4 regions of the Dysgonomonas sp. UBA7630 genome follow, and region 4 is predicted to be linked to each of the others. Evidence: riboswitches for the same ligand, from Rfam matches in the RefSeq annotation. Region 4 holds a riboswitch; each other region holds the start of a gene.
The links. A riboswitch is a leader RNA that binds a small molecule or an ion and turns the genes downstream of it on or off. The one in region 4 is predicted to bind cobalamin.
Positions count from the first base shown of each region.

Region 1: another riboswitch for cobalamin. It lies ahead of B3P17_RS03920 (TonB-dependent receptor); the one in region 4 lies ahead of B3P17_RS02875 (precorrin-2 C(20)-methyltransferase).
Region 2: another riboswitch for cobalamin. It lies ahead of pflB (formate C-acetyltransferase); the one in region 4 lies ahead of B3P17_RS02875 (precorrin-2 C(20)-methyltransferase).
Region 3: another riboswitch for cobalamin. It lies ahead of B3P17_RS10310 (TonB-dependent receptor plug domain-containing protein); the one in region 4 lies ahead of B3P17_RS02875 (precorrin-2 C(20)-methyltransferase).

Region 1 covers NZ_DLIY01000011.1:112,337-115,867, forward strand. Annotated here, with positions in the region: cobalamin riboswitch at 589-795, shown strand; gene B3P17_RS03920 (TonB-dependent receptor) at 966-2,972, shown strand; gene B3P17_RS03925 (YncE family protein) at 2,980-3,531, shown strand, end outside.
Region 2 covers NZ_DLIY01000001.1:79,757-83,287, reverse strand. Annotated here, with positions in the region: gene B3P17_RS00335 (threonine/serine ThrE exporter family protein) at 1-582, opposite strand, end outside; cobalamin riboswitch at 733-916, opposite strand; cobalamin riboswitch at 1,083-1,285, shown strand; gene pflB (formate C-acetyltransferase) at 1,461-3,531, shown strand, end outside.
Region 3 covers NZ_DLIY01000023.1:96,298-99,828, forward strand. Annotated here, with positions in the region: gene B3P17_RS10310 (TonB-dependent receptor plug domain-containing protein) at 1-1,020, opposite strand, end outside; cobalamin riboswitch at 1,114-1,295, opposite strand; gene B3P17_RS10315 (RluA family pseudouridine synthase) at 1,509-2,450, shown strand; gene B3P17_RS10320 (helix-turn-helix domain-containing protein) at 2,463-3,017, shown strand; gene B3P17_RS10325 (AMP-binding protein) at 3,060-3,531, shown strand, end outside.
Region 4 covers NZ_DLIY01000006.1:80,616-84,146, forward strand. Annotated here, with positions in the region: gene B3P17_RS02860 (TonB-dependent receptor) at 1-671, shown strand, start outside; gene B3P17_RS02865 (helix-turn-helix domain-containing protein) at 802-1,596, shown strand; gene B3P17_RS02870 (RidA family protein) at 1,768-2,172, shown strand; cobalamin riboswitch at 2,184-2,384, shown strand; gene B3P17_RS02875 (precorrin-2 C(20)-methyltransferase) at 2,667-3,374, shown strand; gene B3P17_RS02880 (ABC transporter substrate-binding protein) at 3,380-3,531, shown strand, end outside.

The DNA.
Region 1 (3,531 bases), on a different contig from region 4:
ATGTATATTTTTTTTGTACCGTTCCTAAATAATTGGGGGTAATTAATCTTGACAGATTATTACAGTCAAGGAATAACCAAGCATATTGATTTCGCTCGATAACTTTCAGTTCATATCTTCAGTATTAACTCAATATTATAATCAGGTTGGTTGTAAAGTTGGAGGCAGCAGACTAATATAAAAAGACAAAGATTTATCCGACTATAAACAAGGTTTTAAATGACACGTTGAAATATCCTAAAGTGTCTAGCTTCGCAGAATATAATAAGTTAAATCTATAGTATACATTTTTTAAACAATCGATTTTGCCTAATATTTTTTATGTATCGCAATATTTTTCTTTGAACGTTATTTAGCCTAAACTCGATAGAGAAAAACTATTTTGATCATATAATTCATAATAATTATATTTTCATAGGATTAAATAATTGTTATACTCTATCAGAAAAAATAGTCGAAAATAATTACATTTTATGTTCATACAAACTAAAAAGCTGAAACAACCCTCAAAAAGCTAAGAGTGGAACAAAAGCTCTCCTTGTTTTAATAATCTTTATAATAAGTTTTCTTTTTTAAATATTTAAACATACCTTTGTTTTCGATTTTGGTGTCATAATTCCAATAACTTACGGAAAAGTGATGAAAAGGGAATCAGGTGTAAATCCTGAACAGACCCGCTGCTGTAAGCTCTACTAAAATCTTTGAACAATACTCAAGCCACTGTTCAACAATGAATGGGAAGGACGATTCAAAGATGGAGTAAGTCAGAAGACCTGCCAAGATTATTATAATTTAAGGCTTTCGGGAAATAAAGCTGAAGAAGATGAAAAGCAGAATTCTGACCATCATTATTATGGTTGCTCTTTTTAATTTAATCGTTTATATTTTCCTGTTAAGTTATTTGATAATCCTTTAATCAGGTGGCTTAGATGTTGTCATTATGTGGGTTTAACCGAGTTGGGTTAATGTTTTCTTTTATATACTGTTGTTCCATAACGGGCTTCGCGCAAAGTAAACTAGATAGTATACAACATCTAAATGAGATAGTAGTCTCGGCTCGTAAAACTAGAGTAGATGTTATCCCTGTACAAGTACTATCGGGAGAATTATTACAAAATTTAAGTGCCCATTCTGTAGCTGATGCTTTGCGTTATTTTTCGGGTGTACAATTGAAAGACTATGGTGGTATTGGTGGTCTTAAGACTGTAAATGTACGTAGTATGGGTAGCCAGCATGTAGGTGTATTCTATGATGGGATTGAAATAGCGAATCCTCAGAATGGAGTTGTAGACCTTGGACGATATTCACTTGATAATATTCAAGCTATCTCTTTACATAACGGACAAAAAAGTTCCATTTTTCAGCCGGCAAAAGATTACAGTTCTGCAAGTTCTATCTACATAGAAGCTAAAACTCCTCAGTTTGGATGCAACAAAAAATATAATCTGAAATTTACTTTCAAAACAGGAGCATTCGGACTGATTAATCCTTCTTTGTATTGGGAACAAAAGCTATCTGAGAAATTAAATTCATCGTTTAATATTGATTACACTAACTCGACAGGTAAATATAAGTTTCGATACAAAGTTCAAAATACTGTTGACAATAGAGGGGGATACGATACTACCGCTGTTCGAAAGAATGGAGACATTCAGATATTTAGAATTGAGCAAGCCTTCTTCGGAAAGTTAAAAGGAGGTGATTGGAAAAGTCGTATTTATTTCTATACTTCAGAACGGGGATACCCTGGAGCGATTGTGAAAGAAGAACCCGGAAGATTTAAGCACGAAGATAGACAAAAGGATCGGAATTTCTTTGTTCAATCAGCTTTGAATAAGAGATTTTCAGACGTTTATGCAACAAAGATATCAGGGAAATATGCGTACGATTATTTGTATTATGAATCTGATACTTTAATTCAAAAGTTGAAAAATAAATATATGCTCCATGATGTTTATATTTCTTCAGCCAATCTATTTAATATCCTCCCTTCGTGGACAGCTAACATTTCTGCCGACTTTCAGTGGAATAAAATGAATGCCAATTTGGTGGAATTTATCTATCCGCAACGTTATTCTACTTGGGTAGCTGTAGCGACTTCTCTCGATCTGGATAGAGTAAAAATACAGGGTAGTTTACTCGGTACTTTTGTTCATGAATCTACCAAAGAAGATAAAAAAGACATTCAACGTGATTGGAATAAAATCACACCCTCCTTGATGGCCTCATGGCAACCATGGAGTAGAGAGGACCTGTTTTTAAGAGTCTTTTATAAAAATATATTTCGAATGCCGACCTTCACCGAGATGCATATGGCATATATGGGGACATTGTCTTCTTACCTCAAACCCGAATTTACCAAACAATATAATTTAGGGTTCGTATATTCAAAAAATATAAATTCATCATTTTTTCTAGAAGGACAAGTCGATGCCTATTACAACGAAGTTACAGACAAATTATTAGCTATCCCGGGCGGTGTAAATTTTCGTTGGACAATGAAAAATATTGGTCTTGTAAAGATAAAAGGAGTAGATATTGCTTTAACATCTACTAACAAGATAGGAAAAGATCTAACTTTAGATACTCGGATAAATTATACTTACCAAAAGGCACAGGACTATACTCCAATGGTAGTAGAGAGTGATACCATTACCTATAAAGGACAAATAGCATATATTCCGATCCACAGTGCATCGGCCATATTAGGCGTCAATTATAAATCATGGAATTTATCATACAGTTTTATTTATACAGCTACTAGGTATACAGGTAGTGCCAATATTCCCCGTAATAGACTTGAGCCTTGGTACACTCACGATATGGCTATCGGTAAGTCTTTTGTGTGGAGGAAAAATAAATACAAAGCTACCATGGAAATTAATAATCTATTTAATCAGGCTTACGATGTAGTCTTGAATTACCCTATGCCAGGAACAAATTTCAAATTTATACTCAATATAACTATTTAAGAAAATTATGAAAAGAAGATTATTCAAATTAGGATTTCTAATTCTAATTGTAGGATTAACACTTCTCTCTTCATGTAGAGGAGATGAAGAGGAACTGATTCCTCCCACAATAACACCGGTAGCTCCTGTTGATGAAACAACTGTTGTAGAAGGAGAAGAAGGTAATATAAAAGGATTTTATCTGTTGAATGAAGCCAATATGGGAAGTAATAAATCTTCCATTGATTACTTCGATCGTAAAACCGGTAAATATTGTCAAAATATTTATCCTTATCTGAATCCTAACATTGCCCATGAACTGGGAGATGTAGGTAACGATATCCAGATTTATGGGAATAAACTATATGCCGTAATCAATGTTTCAGGTTATGTGGAGGTGTTGGATGTAAATACCGCACGCCATATAGGTTCTCTCACTATACCCAACTGCCGTTACATCGTTTTCGACAAAGGTTATGCGTATATAAGTTCTTACAATGGACCTGTTAAGATAGAACCGGATACCCCACTAGGTTGTATCGTAAAGATAGACACTACCAACTTTAAGGAAGTTGGACGG
Region 2 (3,531 bases), on a different contig from region 4:
CATCAGGTTAAACTTTCTTTTAATCATCTCCTGACGCACCGCAAGCCCCACGAATGAGGCTACAAAAGCAAAAGCCCCATCTATTAAATTCCCCCCGGCAAGCAGACATAACGATCCGCAAGCTATTCCAATAAACAGACGAACAAGCCAAACAGAATAACGAGAGGTATCTTTCAATCTTTTTATACGCTGGTGCAACTCCTGCAAAGAAATCCGATCTTCGGCAAGTTCCCATGTCAGCAAACTGGTATTGGTGAGTATTCCAAAGTGTACCCCATGATGTATTATCTTTTTATTGGCTGTTACTATGTTTTCCTCATTATCCATATTGGTTACTGATACCGATACAGCAGTAAATGATATCAGCATTTCTACTTTATAGTTTGTCTTCTGTGCTATACGTTGTACATTCCTATTAATTCTTTCACAGTGGGCTCCCGATTCAAGCAAGAGGGTACTGACCTCCAATATGATGTCTACAAATTCCTTCAACGACAACTCTTTGTCTGAACGTGTGTCTGTGTCTTCTACATCTGCACATCGATCATCAACATGCGAATAATCAAGAACGTTTGCGCGCATTTCTTTCTAAACTTTTTACGATTAAACATAAATGTAAAAAGCTCTTTTGAACTTCTCAATGCTGCAATAAGAACACACCTGGATAATAACATCTCCTCCGACAAGAGGGATGAATGAAATTATTAGACATAACACTTTTATCGCGAAGCATTGTCAATCCGATTTAAGGCAGGTATCCTGGCTTTCACCATTTCTATTTTCCTTCCCATCTCTGCACGAAACAGTGGATTTTAAATAGAAACTTTCGCGGTGACTACAGTTGCGCGACAGCTCAGGACTTTCACCTGATTCCCTATTCTCCTCAATATCTGAGGCACCTTAGCGGTTGAAGAATAATGATAAAGAACTTTCGGGAGGCAAAGGTATAGGAAAAAATAATAAATAGCACATCTTTTTTATTTTTTCCTATACAAAAAGATATAAAAGAAAACAAAAAGAGAAGAGTCTCAATCAATAAGCATTTTCACATTAAATGTTTATTTTTATGCTTAAAAACATATAACTTTGTCACAGGTTTTGGTGTCATTTACTATATCCATAGAAAATGATGAAAAGGGAATCAGGTGAAAATCCTGGACAGACCCGCTGCTGTAAGCTCCTCCAAAGACTTTGAACAATACTCTATCCACTGTTCTTACACTGAATGGGAAGGATGCTCAAAGATAAAGTAAGTCAGAAGACCTGCCAAGACCATATAGTTTGAAGCTTTCGAGGAATAAAGCTGAAGATTTAGGATGGGACCTTTTTCATAAAGGGAAAAGCCTCCTCTATTTTATTTTTATTCTGTTACATTTATTTAAATACGTCTGTATTTATTTCTTATTCTATTCCACGTAAGCTCTGAAAATTGAGTACTTAGAAATTTATTTTATAACTAAATGGAAGCATATAAAAACTTTAAAGGCACACGGTGGCAAGAGGAAATCAATGTAAATGATTTTATACTCCAAAACTATAAAGAATACACAGGGGACGAATCTTTTCTACAAAACCCTACTGAGGCAACAATCAAGCTTTGGGAAAAGTTAAGCACAATGTTTATTGAAGAAAAAGAGAAAGGCATATATGATGCCGAGACTCGAATACCTTCTCAAATTGATGCTTATGGACCCGGATATATAGACCAAGAGCTGGAAAAAATTGTAGGAGTTCAAACAGACAAACCGCTAAAAAGAGCAATATTCCCTAACGGAGGTCTCCGTATGGTGAAACAGAGTTTGGCCGAATATGGTTATAAACTCGACAAAGGAACAGAAGAAATATTCTCAAAATACAGACGCACACACAACGAAGGAGTATTCGCAGCTTATACCGACAGCATCCGCAGAGCCAGAAGTAACGGATTGTTAACCGGCCTACCCGATGCTTACGGACGTGGACGTATTATCGGCGATTATCGCAGAGTAGCTCTTTACGGTGTAGATCGATTAATATCGGAACGAGAAAAACGTTTCCAAGAATGTGACCCAATTGTAATGACAGACGATCTGATTCGTCTTCGGGAAGAGCTAAGTTCGCAAATAGAAGCATTACTAGCCTTGAAACGTATGGCTGCTTCGTACGGGTTTGACATTTCTCAACCGGCGAATACAGCCCAAGAAGCTATCCAATGGACATACTTTGGATACCTGGGAGCTATCAAAGACCAAAACGGTGCAGCAATGAGCCTCGGACGTGTAACCACTTTCCTCGATATCTATATTGAAAGAGATTTGCAGGCAGGCTTAATAACCGAAATAGACGCACAAGAGCTTATCGATCATTTTGTGATGAAGCTACGTATTGTCCGTTTCCTTCGCACTAATGAATACAATGAACTATTTTCGGGAGATCCGGTATGGGTAACCGAATCGATCGGAGGTATGACAAACAACGGAAAGTCGATGGTTACGAAAAATAGCTACCGTATGCTTCATACACTATACAACCTAGGGCCTGCACCCGAACCTAATCTAACAATATTATGGAGCGACCGTTTACCCGAAAGCTGGAAGCATTATTGCGCCAAGGTTTCTATCGATACTTCATCACTTCAGTACGAGAATGACGACCTGATGCGCCCTCAACTAGGCGATGATTACGGCATAGCATGTTGTGTATCACCGATGCGAATAGGACATCAGATGCAATTCTTCGGTGCAAGAGCGAACTTGCCTAAAGCATTGCTATATACGATAAATGGAGGTAAAGACGAAATAACTAAAGCGCAAGTATTACCAAAACACTGGGTAGAAAAGGTATCAGGAGAGTATCTTGACTTTGAAGAAGTTTGGGAAAAATTTGACCGCACCTTGGATTGGGTTGCCGAAACTTACGTAAAAGCATTAAATATCATCCATTATATGCACGATAAATATTCATACGAAGCTTTAGAAATGGCTTTGCATGATGTTGATATCGTTCGGACACAAGCATTCGGGGTTTCGGGGTTATCCATTATCGCTGACTCTTTTGCTGCTATCAAGTATGGAAAAGTACGCATCGTAAGAAATGAAGAAGGTGACGCAGTCGACTATATTATAGAAAAAGATTACGTTCCGTTTGGAAACAACGACGACAAGACCGACAGGTTTGCTGTGGAAATAGTAGAAAAGTTCATGAGCAAAATCCGTAAACGTAAGATGTATAAAGATGCTATACCTACACAATCAGTGTTAACCATCACTTCAAACGTTGTTTACGGAAAGAAAACAGGAAACACCCCTGACGGACGACGTGGAGGAACACCTTTTGCTCCGGGAGCCAACCCTATGCATGGGCGTGATACCAGAGGAGCTGTAGCATCACTTTCATCTGTAGCGAAGCTTCCGTTTGCTCATGCAAATGACGGCATATCATATACTTTCGCTATTACGCCAAACACATTGGGTAAAAACAGAAAAGAAGAAGCTCAAAACCTCAGCGGACTTCTTGATGGTTACTTCTTACAAACAGGTCACCATCTCAACG
Region 3 (3,531 bases), on a different contig from region 4:
CATACCTGCTGATGCATAGTATTCATACTGAGTGATGCGGTCTTCTTGTTTGTTTTCTGCTGTATTATTGGTTATTGACAGATATTTATAATGGTTGCGGCTAAATTTTAATTGTCCTTTTATACTTATTTTATCATTAACTTTATTTTTGTAATATAGCTGGGAGAACAAATCCTTGTTCCAGACTCTTTCTTCATTGTCGTCTCTGTAGAAAATTACAGAACCCGGCAAACCTCTCTCCGAATCATAATAATTTACCTTAAATTTCAGCTCGCCAGCTTTACCCATACTCCCATAAAGGTTTAATTCTGTACGCCAGATATTGACATCCGAATTTCTACGCTTACGTTCTTCTGTCTGGTCGGCATTCTTAAATGTAAATTTATATCTTCCGTCTGCTCTTTCCCATCCTGTATTTAACGAAAGAGAGAATTTCTTATTCAGTCGGTGTGCATAATAGACAGTAGGATTGAAAAGCCCATAAGAACCAGCTTTAACTTGTATATTTCCATTATATGATTTATTCTTAAAGGCAGGGTTTGATGTTATTACCTCTAATAAGCCGGCTGATGCATATGATCGTGCAGATTGGAATATATCGTCAGATTGACCAATGGAGAGACTTATCATGGAAACATTTTCCAACGAAAAACGGCTGATATCAATCTGTCCGGATTGAACATTACTCATCGTAACACCATCATAACTAACTGCAGTATGTTGTGCCCCCATCCCCCTTATTGAGACAGTCTTCATACCTCCAATACCTCCATAATCTTTTACTGTAACTCCCGAAAAACGACGTACAGCATCAGACACGGACAGTATTCCTATTCGTTCAATCTCTGTATTATCAATCACTTGAAGTGGAGTTGTAGATCGTGAGACAGAAGGTTTGATCTGTGCAGAAATTTCTATCTCTGACAGTTTCTTTGCATTGAGACTATCATTAATCTGAGCCTGTACATGCATACAGCCTACTACAAATAAAAATATAAGGGAGAATAAAAAAGTCCTCATCTTCACAAATTATTCAATAAAATGCTTTCGATAAGAACAAAGAAAAGACTATATAATCTTAACACTGTTTCTTAAGCTCTATTCCTCGAAAGCTGTCCGAACTATTACTTTGCAGGTCTTCTGACTTACTCCAACTTGTACAGCCTTCCCATTTTGAATAACAGTGGCTATGTTGCACAAGCTTTACAGAGCTTACAGCAGCGGGTCTGTTCAGGATTTTCACCTGATTCCCTTTTAATTCGTTAACAAACGAAACAAAGTGCTGCAAAGGTAAGGATAAATTATATTGAAAGACAAAATATAAATGTTAATTCCACTAGCATGCTTCATGCGAAAGATATTATCCTGTGTTTTATGCCTCTATGCATTAAAATTCTCCAACCTTAAGCAGCCATGATTTAAATTAATATTTGTAAATCGACATCTAATGTTGTGTTTATCTTAAAAGAAAAACGCTTACCTTTGTTTCATATTCATATATAAATGAAATGAGGAATACAACCAGAGATAAAGTATTGCAGGAAATAAAAGTTGATCAACCGGCTCAATTGCTAGATTTCCTTGTCCAAAAAGAAGTACGTAAAAGCCGCAACGCAGTGAAATCGCTTCTTGCACATAAACAAATCAAAGTAAACGGAAAGCTTATCACCCAATTCGATTTCGAACTGAAGGCAAAAGATAAGGTCTCTGTTATGAAATACGATCAGTCTCGAAAAGAAAAGAGATTGAAGGGATTAAAGATTGTATTTGAAGACGACGACTTACTCGTCATCGAAAAAGAAGCAGGATTTCTATCTGTAGCTACAGATAAGGAAAAGTCACGCACTGTATATAACTCTCTGAATGAATACGTAAAGAAAAAAGATAAAAAAGCACGTGTTTATGTTCTGCATCGCCTCGACAGAGAAGTTTCGGGACTTATGATCTTTGCGAAAGACATGGAGCTCCAGGATATTTTCCAGAAAAACTGGGACAACCTTGTACCTAAGTATTCATACATGGCAATTGTAGAAGGACGTCCGAACCCTAAAAATGGAACTGTAACATCGTGGCTTACCGAGAACAAGAACTTTGTAATGATGTCATCTCTTATCGATAACGGAGGACTGAAATCTGTTACTCATTACAAGACACAAAAATCGAAAGGTGGCTATTCATTATTGGATTTTGACCTTGAAACACGACGCAAAAATCAAGTAAGAGTACACATGCAACAGATCGGACATCCGATTGTTGGCGATAAGAAATATGGTGCTTCAAATAATCCGATCAAAAGAATTGCCCTTCATGCCGGGGGACTAATTTTGAAACATCCAAGAACAGGGGAATTGCTTGAATTTAAAGCCGGCATCCCTAAAGCAATGCAAATACTAATATCCGAAACACAAAAAGAAAGAAAGGATAAGCCCGAAAAAGAGGAATCAATTTAATACATTTTAGGTATGAATGAAGATATTAAGCAGATAGGTCAGCGTCTGAAAGGCCTCCGTGAGGCTTTGGATATGACGACCGAAGAGTTCGCTTCATCATGTGGTATCGATCCTGTGGTATACCTCGAATATGAAGAAGGGAGAAAAGATTTGACTATCAGTACACTGAAAAACATTGCTTCGAAACATAATATAGATGTTTCTGTACTGATGTTTGCCGACGAACCTCGCATGAGCAGCTATTTTTTGACGCGCAAGGGAAAAGGTTTAGCTGTGAAGCGTGTTTCAGATTACAGCTATCAGACGCTAGCCGGTGGATTTAACAATCGAAAGGCTGATGTGTTTGAAGTCACAGTAGAACCCAAGCAAGATAGTGTAAGGATACATCATAGCACACATACCGGGCAAGAGTTTAACCTTATCCTTGAAGGACGGATGCTTTTACAAATAAATGGGAAAGATTTGATATTGGAAGAAGGTGATAGTATCTACTTCGATTCAAGCCTACCCCATGGAATGAAAGCTTTGGACGGAAAGCGAGTGAAGTTTATTGCTGTTGTGCTGTAAGCTGGTATTTTCATTTACTAAAAGATTAATCACCATTATATAATGTTGGAAAAATTTGTAAAACAAATTCATTTTACTTCAACTGAAGATTTTGCAAAGCATTATCACGTTGAGATTCCTGATAATTTTAATTTTGGATATGATGTAGTTGATGAATGGGCACGAATAAACCCTACCAAAAGAGCTATTTGTTGGGGAAATGACCAGGGAGAACACATCGATTTCACATTTGCAGACATCAAAGAACAGAGCGACCGTACAGCTGCTTATTTTCAGTCGTTAGGCATAGGACATGGAGATATGGTAATGCTTATCATGAAACGACGCTACGAATTTTGGTTTGCTGTTATAGCTCTGCACAAGATAGGCGCTGTTGCGATTCCGGCGACTCATCTATTAACAAAAAAAGACATCGTTTATCGCAATAATGCGGCAAGTATAAAAGCAATCCTGAGTGTAAATGACGAAACTGTCATAAGTCACATAAATGAAGCAATGGCGGAGTCGCCAACAG
Region 4 (3,531 bases):
ATTACAACAATATGCCTTTATCTGTGCAAGACGGCATTCCTTTGATGAGTAAGGGTGACGACTACGGAGCTATAGGCAACGAACTACTTGTATCGGATGCAAAAGGTAAAAGCTACGGAGTAGAATTGTTAGCTAGGTGGGTGGTAGCACGTAAAGTAAATGTTTTATCTTCATTCACTTTATTCAAAAGTCAATTTGCAAAAAAAGAAGGCAAGTACCTTCCTTCGGCATGGGATAATGGCTATATATTTAATCTTACAGGAACTTATTATTTTAATTCTAATTGGAGTGTAGGAGCAAAGATAAAATCGATAGGTGGAGCACCTTTTACTCCTTACGATCAAGACAAATCCTCGCTGGTTTTGGCTTGGAATGCTTCGGGAAAACCTTATCTCGACTATACTCAATACAATACGTTGCGTAACCCTTCATATACTCAGCTAGACTTGAGAGTAGATAGAACTTTTTATCTGAATAAGTATATGCTTGGCCTTTACCTCGATTTACAGAATGTAACACGCAGTTCATTCAAAAGACAAGATGTTATTGTAAGTACGGGAAATATCATAAATCCGCAAGCACCAATAGAAGAGCAACGTTACGAGATGAAAAACTTGAAACGTTCGAGTGCATCTATAATCCCTACCATTGGAGTAACATTTGAATTCTAAAAATTAGTAAGATTAATTCATTTTAAAAGATTTATCTTTGTAATATAAAATAGCGCTTACTTAGGATTGATATGTATTGTGCAACATTCTCTCATATTTTAGATTATCTATTTTACATATATAAAGATAAATGTTTTATAAAAAAATTATTCCAATAAAGGCTCTGCAAGATTACATCCAATATTTTTGGATATTGGAGGACTTTAAGAATAATTCTAGTGATAAATGTTTTAAGATTATCCCGGATGGACTACCGGCATTAATATTCCAACAAGAACCAAACTTGTTTTTTGATAGAAAGGGACAAGCGTTGCCTCAATTGTATTTATATGGGCAATATTCTAAATATACAGAGCATACAGTTAGTGGATACTTTAGCGTTATTGGCGTATATTTGCAACCAACGGCTTTAAAAACAATTTTTGGATTAGATGCTTTTGAGTTAAATCATCAAAATATTTCACTTGAAGACATTGTGAGAGATGCTATTCTTGAGCAACTTCTTAACGCAATTTCTTTAGAAGAAAAAATAAGCCTAATCTCTTCTTTCTTCCTTAAGCAAATAGAAAGAGTCAAAAATAATCATAAGAAGTTGGTGCATGCTTCCACATTATTACAAAATGGAAAAACTCTTAAAGAAGTCCAATTGGAAATGAATTTGTCGGAGCGAACATTAGAAAGAATTATAAAACAGTCTGTTGGATTATCACCAAAGATATTTTCACGGATTATGCGTTTTCAAGAGGGTTTAAATTCTTTGCGTCAAATAAATTTTGAAAACTTTACAGAACTTGCTTATCAATATGATTATTTTGATCAATCGCACTATAACAGGGAATTTAAAGAATTTACAGGAACTAATCCTAGAAATTTCATACTAAACTCAAAAGAGTATTTAGCTAACTTTCCTCAATGGCTTATCTAGAATTTGCTAGCGATGTGTTCTTTCTACAATCCAATTTACGAGAACTATTGTATTTCTTTTTCTGAGAGTTGTCGGTTTTATCCAATTTCAAATAATACACGACCTATACTTTTGCATTACAAAAGAAATACCGCTTTGGTATTTGAATTGTTTATTTAAAGAAAAATTGAAATGAATAGTGATAAAATCAAAAGAATCGTCAGATTAAATCCCGAGAATATATCAAAGCCTATTGGAAAATATTCACATGTGACTATAATTCCTAAAAATTCAACTCTATACACTTTCTCCGGACAGATTGGAGCTGATAATTATGGAGTTATTCCTGATAGTATGAATGAACAGGTATACAATACATTTAGGAATATTGAACAAATTCTGGAAAGTCAGAATTTAACTTCAGACGATGTTATAAAAGTCAATATCTGGGCTACAGAAGAAATTGTTTGGGATTTTTTTGACGCAAGATGGGAAAATCTATTTGGTACAATATACCCATCTATGACTATTGCTTATGTGAAGGCATTAGGTTTACCAGAGCTTAAAATTGAAGTTGAAATTTGGGCTTCAAAATAAAAAATATTAATACCTTTGCACTCAGATTCGGTATTGCAATTTCAAAATCGTGAAGTTGTAATAAAAGGGAACCCGGTGTGAATCCGGGGCTGTACCTGCAGCTGTAATTTCTCATAAAATCGGTTGAAAATTCCATGCCACTGTTTCGAAAGAAATGGGAAGGCTTTTAACCGGAGGATAGCCAGAAGACCTGCCAGATCTGACAAATAAACACCAAGCTTCCAGGGATAGAAGTGGTTGTGCAATACATCTTGTATTCATTGCTATTTTATTAATTTTCAGGAAACTCGTTGTTTTATTTTATTAGTTTTTTACAATAATAAAATAAGATATGAGGCATTACATATTTTTGAAGGCAGTATTGGTATGCTGCGGAATATACGAACATACAAAATCCGTATCTCTAAACATATTTATTGTAACTACTACAGGTATTCAGTTGCTTACCTTTTGTTGAATTAAGCATATTGTAACTATAATAATTTAAAATAAATATGTCTGATTTCGTTACATTTGTATCTCTTGGGCCAGGTGATGCCGAACTTATAAGCCTAAAAGCCTTAAACGCTTTGCAACAAGCAGATATTATCCTCTGCCCCTCGACTGTTTCACCAGTCGGAAATATGTCATCTCGTAGCCGTGATATTTTATTGGAACTGAATATTAATGATTCCGTTATTTCTCTTTTTGATGTACCTATGAGTAAAGATCGATCGCATGCAATACTCTGCTATAAGGAAGTTGCTGAGCTTATAGAAAAGCATTATGTGAAAAGATTAAAAATAGTTGTAGTAGCAGAAGGAGATGCAGGATTTTACTCTTCAACTCATTATATATCAGATAATCTTATATCAAAAAATATTCCTACAGAACGTATCGCCGGCATCCCGGCGTTTATTGCCTGTGCAGCCCTTGCCAATATCCATATAGCCAAACAAGAAGAAGAATTGCATATCATTCCCGGGATAATATCATCCAATGATTTAACGACAAGAATAGCAACAGGAAACTCTATCGTGATAATGAAACCTTCTCAATCGGAACAGGCTATAAAGCAGGCTATGTCTTCAATAGATAAAGTGGAAATACATTATTTTGAGAATGTAGGAATTAAAGAAAAAGAATTCTATACGCAGGATATACCTGAAATAATAGATCGTAAATTTCCTTATTTCTCACTATTAATAATTACAAAAGAATAATCTGGATGAAAAAACTACTTTTTATCTTATTTACTCTGGTTATTGCATTTTCGGGCTGTAATCAAAATAAGAATGCAAAAACTATCGGAGATCGAAACACTGCAGGTTCTATGAATATTAAATATGCCAAAGGCTTCAAAGTGACTAGTTCCGAAAA